Linked DNA regions of Parashewanella spongiae. The protein of the gene in region 2 binds, or shares a complex with, the protein of the main gene of each other region. Links are inferred from orthologs where the notes say so. Each region holds a gene or a part of one and is shown on either strand. Other genes may lie near its edges.

Region 1 (3,160 bases), 2.8 Mb from region 2 along the record:
TGTCAGGGGGGCAATGTAACGAATCAACTATCGCAGCAGGATCAATCGCGGTAACAAAAAGTTGTGCACCGGTGTCTGCTAACTGTTTCAATAATAACTGTCTGTGGCCAGCGTCTAACTCTGACGGTAAATCATCCACCAGATAAACACTGTGCTTATTAATTTGTTGCTTTAGCAATTTACCTTGAGCTATTCGCAATGCACAAACCAGTAATTTTAATTGACCACGAGATAATGCATCCTGAACAGGCATGCTACCAACCCGTAATCGTAAATCAGCTTTATGGGCACCACTACCAGTGTGACCACTGGCAATATCGCGAGCATACTGACTTTGTAACTGCTCTGAATACGTGGTTTTACTGTCCCAGCCTCGGGTGAAACTCACTTTCACTTCAACTTGAGGTAAAAACTTCTCAATTATACCTGTTAATAGCTCATTTAACGAGTGAACATACTGATTTCTAATTTCAGTCACTTGTTCAGTATAACGAATTAAATCTCGGTCCCAATACTCTATTTCTTGATAACTGGATTCACGCTTAAGCAGCTGATTTCGCTGCTTTAATATTCGCCTAACATTACTCCACGCTAAATAAAATTGTGGATCAGTATGAAACGCGCCCCAATCGATAAATTGACGTCTTGCTTTTGGGCCTTCAAAAAGCAGAGCAAAGCTTTCGGGGGTGATAACTTGAATAGGTAATGTTTCGGCTAAGGTGGACAAACGCTGTAATTTATTTCCATCTAAACGGACTTCAATATCACCATTGCGATGTCGCCTTAATCCTAATTTAGCCTGACCTTTATCTAAATTGAGTTGAGCAAAAAGTGTAAGTTGATCGCTGTCGCTCTTGATCACCCGCTGAGACAAATGACTTCGAAATGAACGTCCCATCCCTAAGAAATATATTGCCTCAAGTAAACTGGTTTTTCCGCTTCCATTTAAGCCATAGATCAAATTCAGCCCACCGCTTAATTGCAACTGGGCTGAATCAATATTTCTAAAAGAAGTAATTTGTAGTTGAGCTAAACTCATTTAATACTCAATGCAGACATCCACAGCATTACAGGCGCATTGGCATAACCACATACATAGAATCTTCTGCTTCGTGATTTTCAATTAATGCACTGGAATTATTATCAATTAAAGTGATACGAACATCATCAGCACTGATATGATTCAACACGTCTAATAAATAGCTCACGTTAAACCCTATCTCTAAGGTTTGGTTATCATACTCAACATCAATAATTTCTTCCGCTTCTTCTTGCTCTGGATTGTTCGCGGTAATTTTCAGTAAATTATTTTCAAGCTGGATCCGCACCCCGCGAAACTTTTCATTGGATAAAATAGACGCTCGCAGTAAAGCTTGTTTCAACTGATTACGGCTGGCTATAACAATTTTGTCACCGCCTTTAGGCAGTACACGCTCATATTCAGGGAAACGTCCATCTACCAGCTTACTGGTCAATTGAGCAGTATCTGTTGCAATTCGAATCGCATTCTCACCAATAGATATCGTCACCTGTTGAGCATCTTGATCTAGCAAACGCACCATTTCAACCACACCTTTGCGAGGTACGATAACTTGTTTTTCTGGTAAAGAAGCTTCAACTGTACGATGACTTAGGGCTAAACGGTGTCCATCGGTCGCAACAGCTCGCAGTACGCTGCCATCGGTTTCAAGCAATAGGCCATTGAGATAATAACGTACGTCTTGGTTAGCCATTGAGAACTGCGTCGAGTCAATGACTGAGCGCAATGTACTTTGTGCCAATGAAAAATTAATATCAGCTGTAAAAGAATCAATGTTTGGGTATTCATCTGCTGGCAAAGTCGCTAAGCTAAAACGACTACGACCTGAACGTAGCAGCCATTTATTATCTTGTTGTTCAACATACAGTTCACTTTGATCAGGCAAAGACTTCACAATATCCAACAACTTTTTGGCTGGCACAGTAGTTTTGTCTTCTTGTACTTCACCATTTACACTTGCTTCACCAACCAATTCAACTTCTAAATCTGTACCTGTTAACTTCAGTGAGTTACCACTTACTTCGACCAGAAGATTGGCTAATATAGGTGAATTATTTCTTTTTTCTACTGCTCCACACACTAATTGCAAAGGTTTTAATAGGGCATCCCTATCAATAGAAAATTTCATAATGTCCAATTCCCTGATTATTAAGAAGACAACGTTCTAATTAAATTAGCATAATCTTCTTTAATGTCATGATTTTCTTCGCGCAACTGCGCGATTTTTCTACAAGCATGCAAAACAGTAGTATGATCTCGCCCGCCAAAGGCATCCCCTATTTCGGGTAAACTCTGGTTAGTAAGTTCTTTAGCGAGCGCCATGGCGACCTGTCTAGGCCTTGCTACGCTGCGAGAGCGACGCTTAGATAACATATCTGCCATTTTAATTTTGTAGTATTCAGCGACTGTTTTTTGAATATTATCTACAGTTACTAATTTTTCTTGCAGAGCCAATAAATCACGTAATGCTTCACGCACAAAGTCAATAGTAATTGGGCGACCAGTGAAATTAGCATTAGCCATCACTCGGTTCAACGCCCCTTCTAATTCACGAACGTTTGAACGCAAACGTTTGGCGATAAAAAACGCCACTTCATGAGGCAGACTGATGTTACTCTCTTCCGCTTTTCGCATTAAAATCGCAACACGGGTTTCTAATTCTGGTGGTTCAATCGCAACTGTAAGTCCCCAACCAAAACGTGATTTAAGTCTTTCTTCTACGCCATCTATCTCTTTTGGATAACGATCTGAAGTTAAAATGATCTGATGGTTACCTTCCAATAATGCATTAAAGGTATGGAAAAACTCTTCTTGCGAGCGATCTTTATTGGCAAAAAATTGAATGTCATCGATAAATAATGCATCAACACTTCGATAATAGCGCTTAAATTCTTCAATGGCGTTATTTTGTAAGGCCTTAACCATGTCCTGAACAAAACGCTCAGAGTGCATATAGATGACTTTCGCGTCTGGATTATTTTTAATGATCCCATTACCGACCGCATGCAATAAGTGGGTTTTACCTAACCCCGTTCCACCATATAAAAATAATGGATTGTAAGCACCACCAGGGTTTTCAGACACCTGCATTGCAGCCGCTTTACCCAATTGGTTCGATTT
Region 2 (3,162 bases):
GTATATTTGGCAAGTTCATCATAATTTTCGCCACGTAATTCAGCTACAAACTCAGCAACATCACGAACAAATGCTGGTTGGTTTTCTTTACCTCTATGGGGAACTGGTGCTAAATAAGGAGAGTCTGTTTCAACTAACAACCTATCTTTAGGGACTTTACGAATAACGCTTCTTAATTCACCTGCATTCTTGAAAGTTACAATCCCTGAAACTGAAATGTAAAAACCTAAATCTAAGGCCGCTTTCGCCATTTCCCAGTTTTCGGTAAAGCAATGCAATACACCACCTACTTTATCGGCTTGCCCTGCTTTTAGCATTGCGATTGTATCTTCACGAGCATCTCGGGTATGAACAATCAGTGGTTTGTTTATATCTACGGCTAACTTGATTTGTTTTTCGAAGCAGTCTTGTTGTTGAGCTTTGGTTTCATTCGAGTAAAAATAATCTAAACCTGTCTCTCCAATTGCAACAACTCTTTCATCTGCCGCTGTTAACTTCAAACTATCTACATCAAGCCCTGACTCTACATCCAAAGGGTGAACACCTGAAGACAAGAACACTTGAGGAAAAGCCGCTACTTTTTCTTTCATATCGCAAAATTCTTGTTGTCGTACATTTACGCATAAAAAGTACTCTACCCCACGTTTTGAGGCTGTTTCGATAATAGTTTTTAAATTTGAGTGATCTGGGGCAGATTTTAGGCGATCTAAGTGACAGTGCGAATCAATTAACACAAATGAAGTCCGATTTAAAAATAATGGGAAAGGATAACGAGCTACATGGTAGAGGTCAAATCTCCAGAGCCTAAATTACTCGCCAGTAATTTTTCAATTTGCAGTCGTTGTTCATCTGAATCGGTTTCAAGTTTAATTCCAACACCAACTGGACGGCCACCTGATGCACCGATTGGGTTTATCCAGACAACAGTGCCTGATAATTGGTTTTCGGAACCATTTGGGAGCTGATAAGAGATTTCTAAAAAATCCCCAAGATGGTGAGAATGATGTGTAGGGATAAAAATAGCGGCTGGTTTGATAAACGGCATGTAAGAACGATATAGCTCATTCAACGACTTAAATTCCATTTTAATGTCGACCATTCATCCCACCATATATTGCAAGCAATATTTTCAATTATCTATTAACTAGGTGCCGATATTTCAATATAAATTGTTGGCACAATGCTGGAGCATTAATATTACTCATTAAACTCAATCTTTGGCGCATGTGCATGACTTCAGCTGCTAATTTAACGACTTCAGCTTGTAATAAAGCATCATTAAACTTGTTTTGTAAAATAAATTGCCTAAAAACGAGATACAAAACATCTAACACATCAACAATAGTTTGTTCATCGACTGTTAAAAAACTAGCACACAGATGACCAGCCGACAAACTTTGACTCCAATTATTTCTATAATTCAATAACTTGTTATAGTGTCCGGACGAGATACTTTCGATTAAACCTAATGGCCCACCGACTATAGGAATGCACCAATTCGTACCTTTATATTCTGGAGATTGTGAAATTAACCAATCATTAATTTGAGACTTCGAGGGTTTTTTAACTAATATATTTTGGCAGCGGCTTGTAATTGTCGGCATTAACAATCCAAAACTTTCAGTTTGCAATAATAATAGTGTTTGCTTTCCAGGCTCTTCCAGCGTTTTCAACAATGCATTAGCTGCAGATTTATTAAGCTTTTCACAGCTGTAAATTATTGCAATTCGCCAACCACCTTGTTGTGCCGTTTCTGTTAGATCACCGCATAATTCACGAATTTGATCAACTTTAATTTGATTACCATCTGGAACAATTTGATGGAAATCAGGGTGATTACCTGACTCGACTAGGGTACAGCTTTTACAAAGACCGCAAGGAGTAAACTGAGTAGGCCTTTCACAGAAAGTGAGTTGAGCTAAACTACCAAGCAACTGTTTAGCGCCATAACCTTTTTCTAAGCTCAAAAGCTGTGCATGAGAAACTGATTTTTTTTCTAATTGACGCGAAAATATATGTTTGGCCTCATCAAGCCAAGGCAGCTCATTTAGCTTAACCATGGCATAGCCTTTAAAGCACTGATAATGTCTTTGTGAACTTCTGTCATTGCCTGACTTGCATCGATGACATGTATACTTTCATCTTCTGTTGCAATTGATAAGTAACGAGATCTTGCTCTTTCAAAAAAGTCTAATTTTTGTTGCTCAATTCGGTCAAGCGCTCCACGAGAAGCGGCACGTTGCAAACCTAGGGAAGGTTCTATATCTAAATAAAGTGTCAAATCAGGCTTGAAGTCCTTTAATGTTGCTTCACTAATGACATCTACTAAATCACCAAGTCCTCTGCCCCCACCTTGATACGCTAATGAAGATAGATTATGACGGTCGCCTAGCACCCACTTGCCATTATTTAATGCTGGTTTGATGACGTTTGCGATTAACTGCGCGCGGGCTGCGTAAATAAGCAAGCATTCTGCTTCGTCACATAAGGGATCTGTTTTATCGGCGATTTTAACTAAATCACGCATTTTTTCCGCAAGAGGTGTACCGCCTGGCTCTCTGGTGCAAACAAGTTTAGTGCCTGTATGCTTTTCAATGTAGTCACGTACTAAAGTAATAGCACTTGATTTTCCTGCACCCTCTAGGCCTTCAATAACTATAAATTTGCCTTCATACTCATTCATTTTTTATTTCTCTGATACTTATTCACTGCGCGATTATGCTCTTTCAGCGTTGTAGAAAATACATGACTTCCATCATTTTTAGATACGAAATAAAGGAAACTGACATCAGATGGATGTGCGGCGGCCTTAATCGATGCAATACTTGGTGCGGCTATTGGAGTTGGTGGAAGACCATTAATTCTGTAGGTATTAAATGCTGTTCGCTCTCTAAGATCTTTTTTTCTGATATTTCCATTAAACCTATCTCCCATTCCGTATATTACGGTGGGATCGGTTTGTAATCGCATCTTTTTTCGTAAGCGATTGTTAAATACAGCTGAAATTATCTCACGCTCTTCTGACTTTCCAGTCTCTTTTTCAATGATAGAGGCTAATATTAACAATTCATAAGCCGATTTAAGAGGGATATTTTTTGCTCTATTTCTCCACGACTTATTTAATTCTACATTCATTTTAAGATAACTTTGAGTCAAAATTTC
Region 3 (3,034 bases), 1.8 Mb from region 2 along the record:
TATCAGAATGGAGAATTCATTACTGTAATTGATAAGATTATAAAAATTAATTTACTGGTTCTTAATGATTTTATAGATTATTTTATAGTTTGTTTTCATCAAGAAGATATTTCAAATGTCAGGTTTAAATGGTACTAGTCAATCAAGCGAAGTCGTCAGAAATAATTATGGTGGAACAGGTTATTCCGAGCCAATAGAAATGAACCCTATTTTAACAATAGGCCAAGCAGGTAAACAAGATCCTAATAGTTACCAGTGTCACACAAGAGTAGAAGAGACGAAAGAGACTGCAGTTCATAGTAGCGGATGGAAACACTTTTTTTCTTTGCTTTTTAATTCCAATGGTGAAAAATCAACAGCTAAAACAACGCAAAACTTGGTAACGAAAGCTGAATATAATCAAATCATGGAACAAAGAAAGTTAGGTTTACAAAAAATACAAGAAAAAAATGATGCTTACTTTCAAAAGTTTTTCAAAGAACATGGCTATTCGTAGTTAGTTGAACATTAACGCTTACCTGTATAAATAATTATTTTTAATGTAGTTTTGCACATAAGTTGGTGTCATTTTTTTTATGGAGTTTTGCTCCACTATTTTACGCCTTAGAACTGTTGAAGAAATGTTTTGTGGTTTAACTTCTATATCAAATAGCCTTCCCTTTTTATTTTTTACTGACTCAATGCAGTGAGTAAATTGGTGATTATCTAAAAAATTGAGATTTGATATCTTCTTATGAGGATAATCTGGGCGGCGCATTACAGCTATATCACAAAGTTCAAATAACTTTTGCCATTGATACCATTTATCTAATGAAAGCAATGAATCTGTTCCCATGAGAAAAGTAAATTGATGCTCTGGAAACTGTTCATTCAGTTCTTGTATTGTAGTGACAGTGTAACTTGGTGTTTTACGAGTTATTTCAATATCACAAAGCTTAAATTCAGTGTATTGATCACACACTAATTGAACCATATTCATACGATGCTGAGAGCTCGTTTTAACGGTATTTTTATGTGGCGGGATATGGTTTGGCATCAACCATATTTTATCTAAATTTAAAGCAGACATGACCTCTAGCGCAGGTAAAATATGTCCATAATGGATGGGATCAAACGTGCCTCCGAGAATACCTATCCGCATAATTAGCTCACTCTTGTATATGTGCTAAAGATTGATGAGCAACGGGATCGAACAATAAACAGAGATGGCTGATGGCTGTCCAGTCTTCAACGCCATATTGTTTTAAATTTAGCTCAATATTCGAAGCCATCGAAAGCATATGCTCGATGTTAGATAGACTTAATCGGTTTAGTGCATCTTGATAAATGGGTTTACGTTTATCCCAAATACTAAGTTTGCTCCATAAAGGCGACAAGTTTTCTCGATTTTGTTGTGCATGTTTGAGCTTAAGTAATGTGTTTAGCTCTTTAAATAGCGCCCATAAGATAATTGGTAAAGCGATGTCTTCAGCTTTTAACTGTGACAACATGTGCATAGCTTTATTATGCTTGTTCGCTAATATAGCATCGCAGAGTTGAAATACAGTAAATCGAGATTGATCTTCAAAGTAATGCTTAAGTTCTTCAGCATCGATTAAACGATCTGGTGCTAAAAGCTGTAATAATTGAAGTGCTTGATCGGCTGCTAATAGGTTACCTTCATATAAGGTCACCAATAGCGCGCGCGCATCGGGTTGCAGTTTTAACTTGAAAAATTTAATCCGGTTATCCAGCCAGCGCTGAAACTGAGTGCCTTCAGGTGTGGTACAAGGCAGGTATATACCTTGGCTGTCCAGCGTCTTAAACCATTTGCTACTCGTTTTCTCAGCGGTGACTTTAGGGCCTTGAATAATCAAGAGTACATCAGGATTAGGCTGAGTCATGAGCTCTTTAAATGTATTGGCGCCTTCAGTTTCTGGCTTTGATGCGGGCAGGGTCAGTTCAATAATTCGTTTGCTGGAAAATAAACTGAGGGCTTGCCACTCAGACGTTAAATCACTCCAGTTGAAACCGATTTCTTGGTAGAGTTGAATACGCTCATCAAATCCCTGCTGTCGAGCCGCAGCGACAATTTGTTGCTTACAATTATCAATCAACCATGGATCATCACCAAACAAAATATAGACTTGTTTCAGTTGACCTAAATTTCTAGCAATCTGATCCGGATATACGCGCATGGTTACTGCTCGAATGCGGCAAGCGTTTGGATGATTTTATCCGCTGCCTGTAATCGCATTTCTTTAACTAACAAAGCCATTTCTCGGCTTTTTGCTAAAGATGTTCGAGGATCATCGAGGTAATCGCGTCGTATGATAGCTTGAAATAGTTGAGCTTCTTGATTTGGAAAGCTGATGGTAAATTCAACTTGATAGATGAGTTCATATTCTGCCACATTACCTGTGGGGTAAAGTGAAAGCGTCGTGCGATCAAGAGAATCTTTGATCAGTTTTAATCGAGGTGTCTTATCATTTGGCTCAATCAAATTGATGCTGTTTAAACGCAGTCGCTCACGGACTAAGTGAGTGAGTTCGCTGTATTTATCTTGGCTTGAAAGACTGAGAGTTTGTAGCTCATCAGGAATTGAATAGCTGCCTTGTAATTTAAAGCCGCATCCAGCACTGAATAAAATTGTCAGTGCCATAATGGTAAAACCAATGCGCTTTATAAGCATATGTAATCGAATCCTTTTTTATCAACATATTAAGTAACCTGAACTCTGGATAAGCAAACCTCTACAGTGCTGCTATTTTCGCCTTGTACTAGACGAAGCTAGTCACACTGTAGATTGAATTTAAACTTATTGTCTATAAAACATTAAATTATAGATTTCATTATCTCGAACTCAGGTTAAGTATGACAGATTGAAAAACAAAACGCTTTGAGTTTGAATCCATTACCTTTCATCAAGCATCAAAGCGCCTTTTCAACCTATTTTAGTTCGCAACAATATTCAGTAGCTTACCCGGTACATAAATGATTTTACGAATAGTATTACCGTCAGTAAATTTAGCCACGTGTTCATGACTCAATCCTA

Evidence for each region.
Region 1: the proteins of holB (region 2) and dnaN are in contact, whole or in part, in a cryo-EM structure (PDB 8GIZ), measured with the Escherichia coli proteins. The link is inferred for Parashewanella spongiae from one-to-one orthologs.
Region 3: the proteins of holB (region 2) and holA are in contact, whole or in part, in a cryo-EM structure (PDB 8GIZ), measured with the Escherichia coli proteins. The link is inferred for Parashewanella spongiae from one-to-one orthologs.

The regions. Positions count from the first base shown.
Region 1 is NZ_CP037952.1:412-3,571, reverse strand. The notes cover bases 119-3,115. They hold dnaN (DNA polymerase III subunit beta), read right to left. Parts: upstream 2,169-3,115; coding sequence 1,068-2,168; downstream 119-1,067. Other genes in these bases: dnaA (chromosomal replication initiator protein DnaA), read right to left, coding at 2,189-3,115; recF (DNA replication/repair protein RecF), read right to left, coding at 119-1,039. Outside these bases: more of recF, read right to left, coding at 1-118; more of dnaA, read right to left, coding at 3,116-3,160. UniProt on the Escherichia coli protein: Confers DNA tethering and processivity to DNA polymerases and other proteins. Acts as a clamp, forming a ring around DNA (a reaction catalyzed by the clamp-loading complex) which diffuses in an ATP-independent manner freely and bidirectionally along dsDNA.
Region 2 is NZ_CP037952.1:2,826,154-2,829,315, forward strand. Bases 98-3,096 are described here. They hold holB (DNA polymerase III subunit delta'), read right to left. Parts: upstream 2,061-3,096; coding sequence 1,134-2,060; downstream 98-1,133. Other genes in these bases: E2I05_RS11055 (TatD family hydrolase), read right to left, coding at 98-734; E2I05_RS11060 (PilZ domain-containing protein), read right to left, coding at 776-1,099; tmk (dTMP kinase), read right to left, coding at 2,048-2,683; mltG (endolytic transglycosylase MltG), read right to left, coding at 2,680-3,096. Also shown: more of E2I05_RS11055, read right to left, coding at 1-97; more of mltG, read right to left, coding at 3,097-3,162. UniProt on the Escherichia coli protein: Part of the beta sliding clamp loading complex, which hydrolyzes ATP to load the beta clamp onto primed DNA to form the DNA replication pre-initiation complex.
Region 3 is NZ_CP037952.1:1,046,414-1,049,447, reverse strand. What follows is about bases 164-3,034. They hold holA (DNA polymerase III subunit delta), read right to left. Parts: upstream 2,178-3,034; coding sequence 1,149-2,177; downstream 164-1,148. Other genes in these bases: leuS (leucine--tRNA ligase), read right to left, coding at 2,934-3,034; E2I05_RS03790 (LPS-assembly lipoprotein LptE), read right to left, coding at 2,180-2,671; nadD (nicotinate-nucleotide adenylyltransferase), read right to left, coding at 515-1,141; E2I05_RS03805 (hypothetical protein), read left to right, coding at 164-496. Outside these bases: more of E2I05_RS03805, read left to right, coding at 116-163. UniProt on the Escherichia coli protein: Part of the beta sliding clamp loading complex, which hydrolyzes ATP to load the beta clamp onto primed DNA to form the DNA replication pre-initiation complex.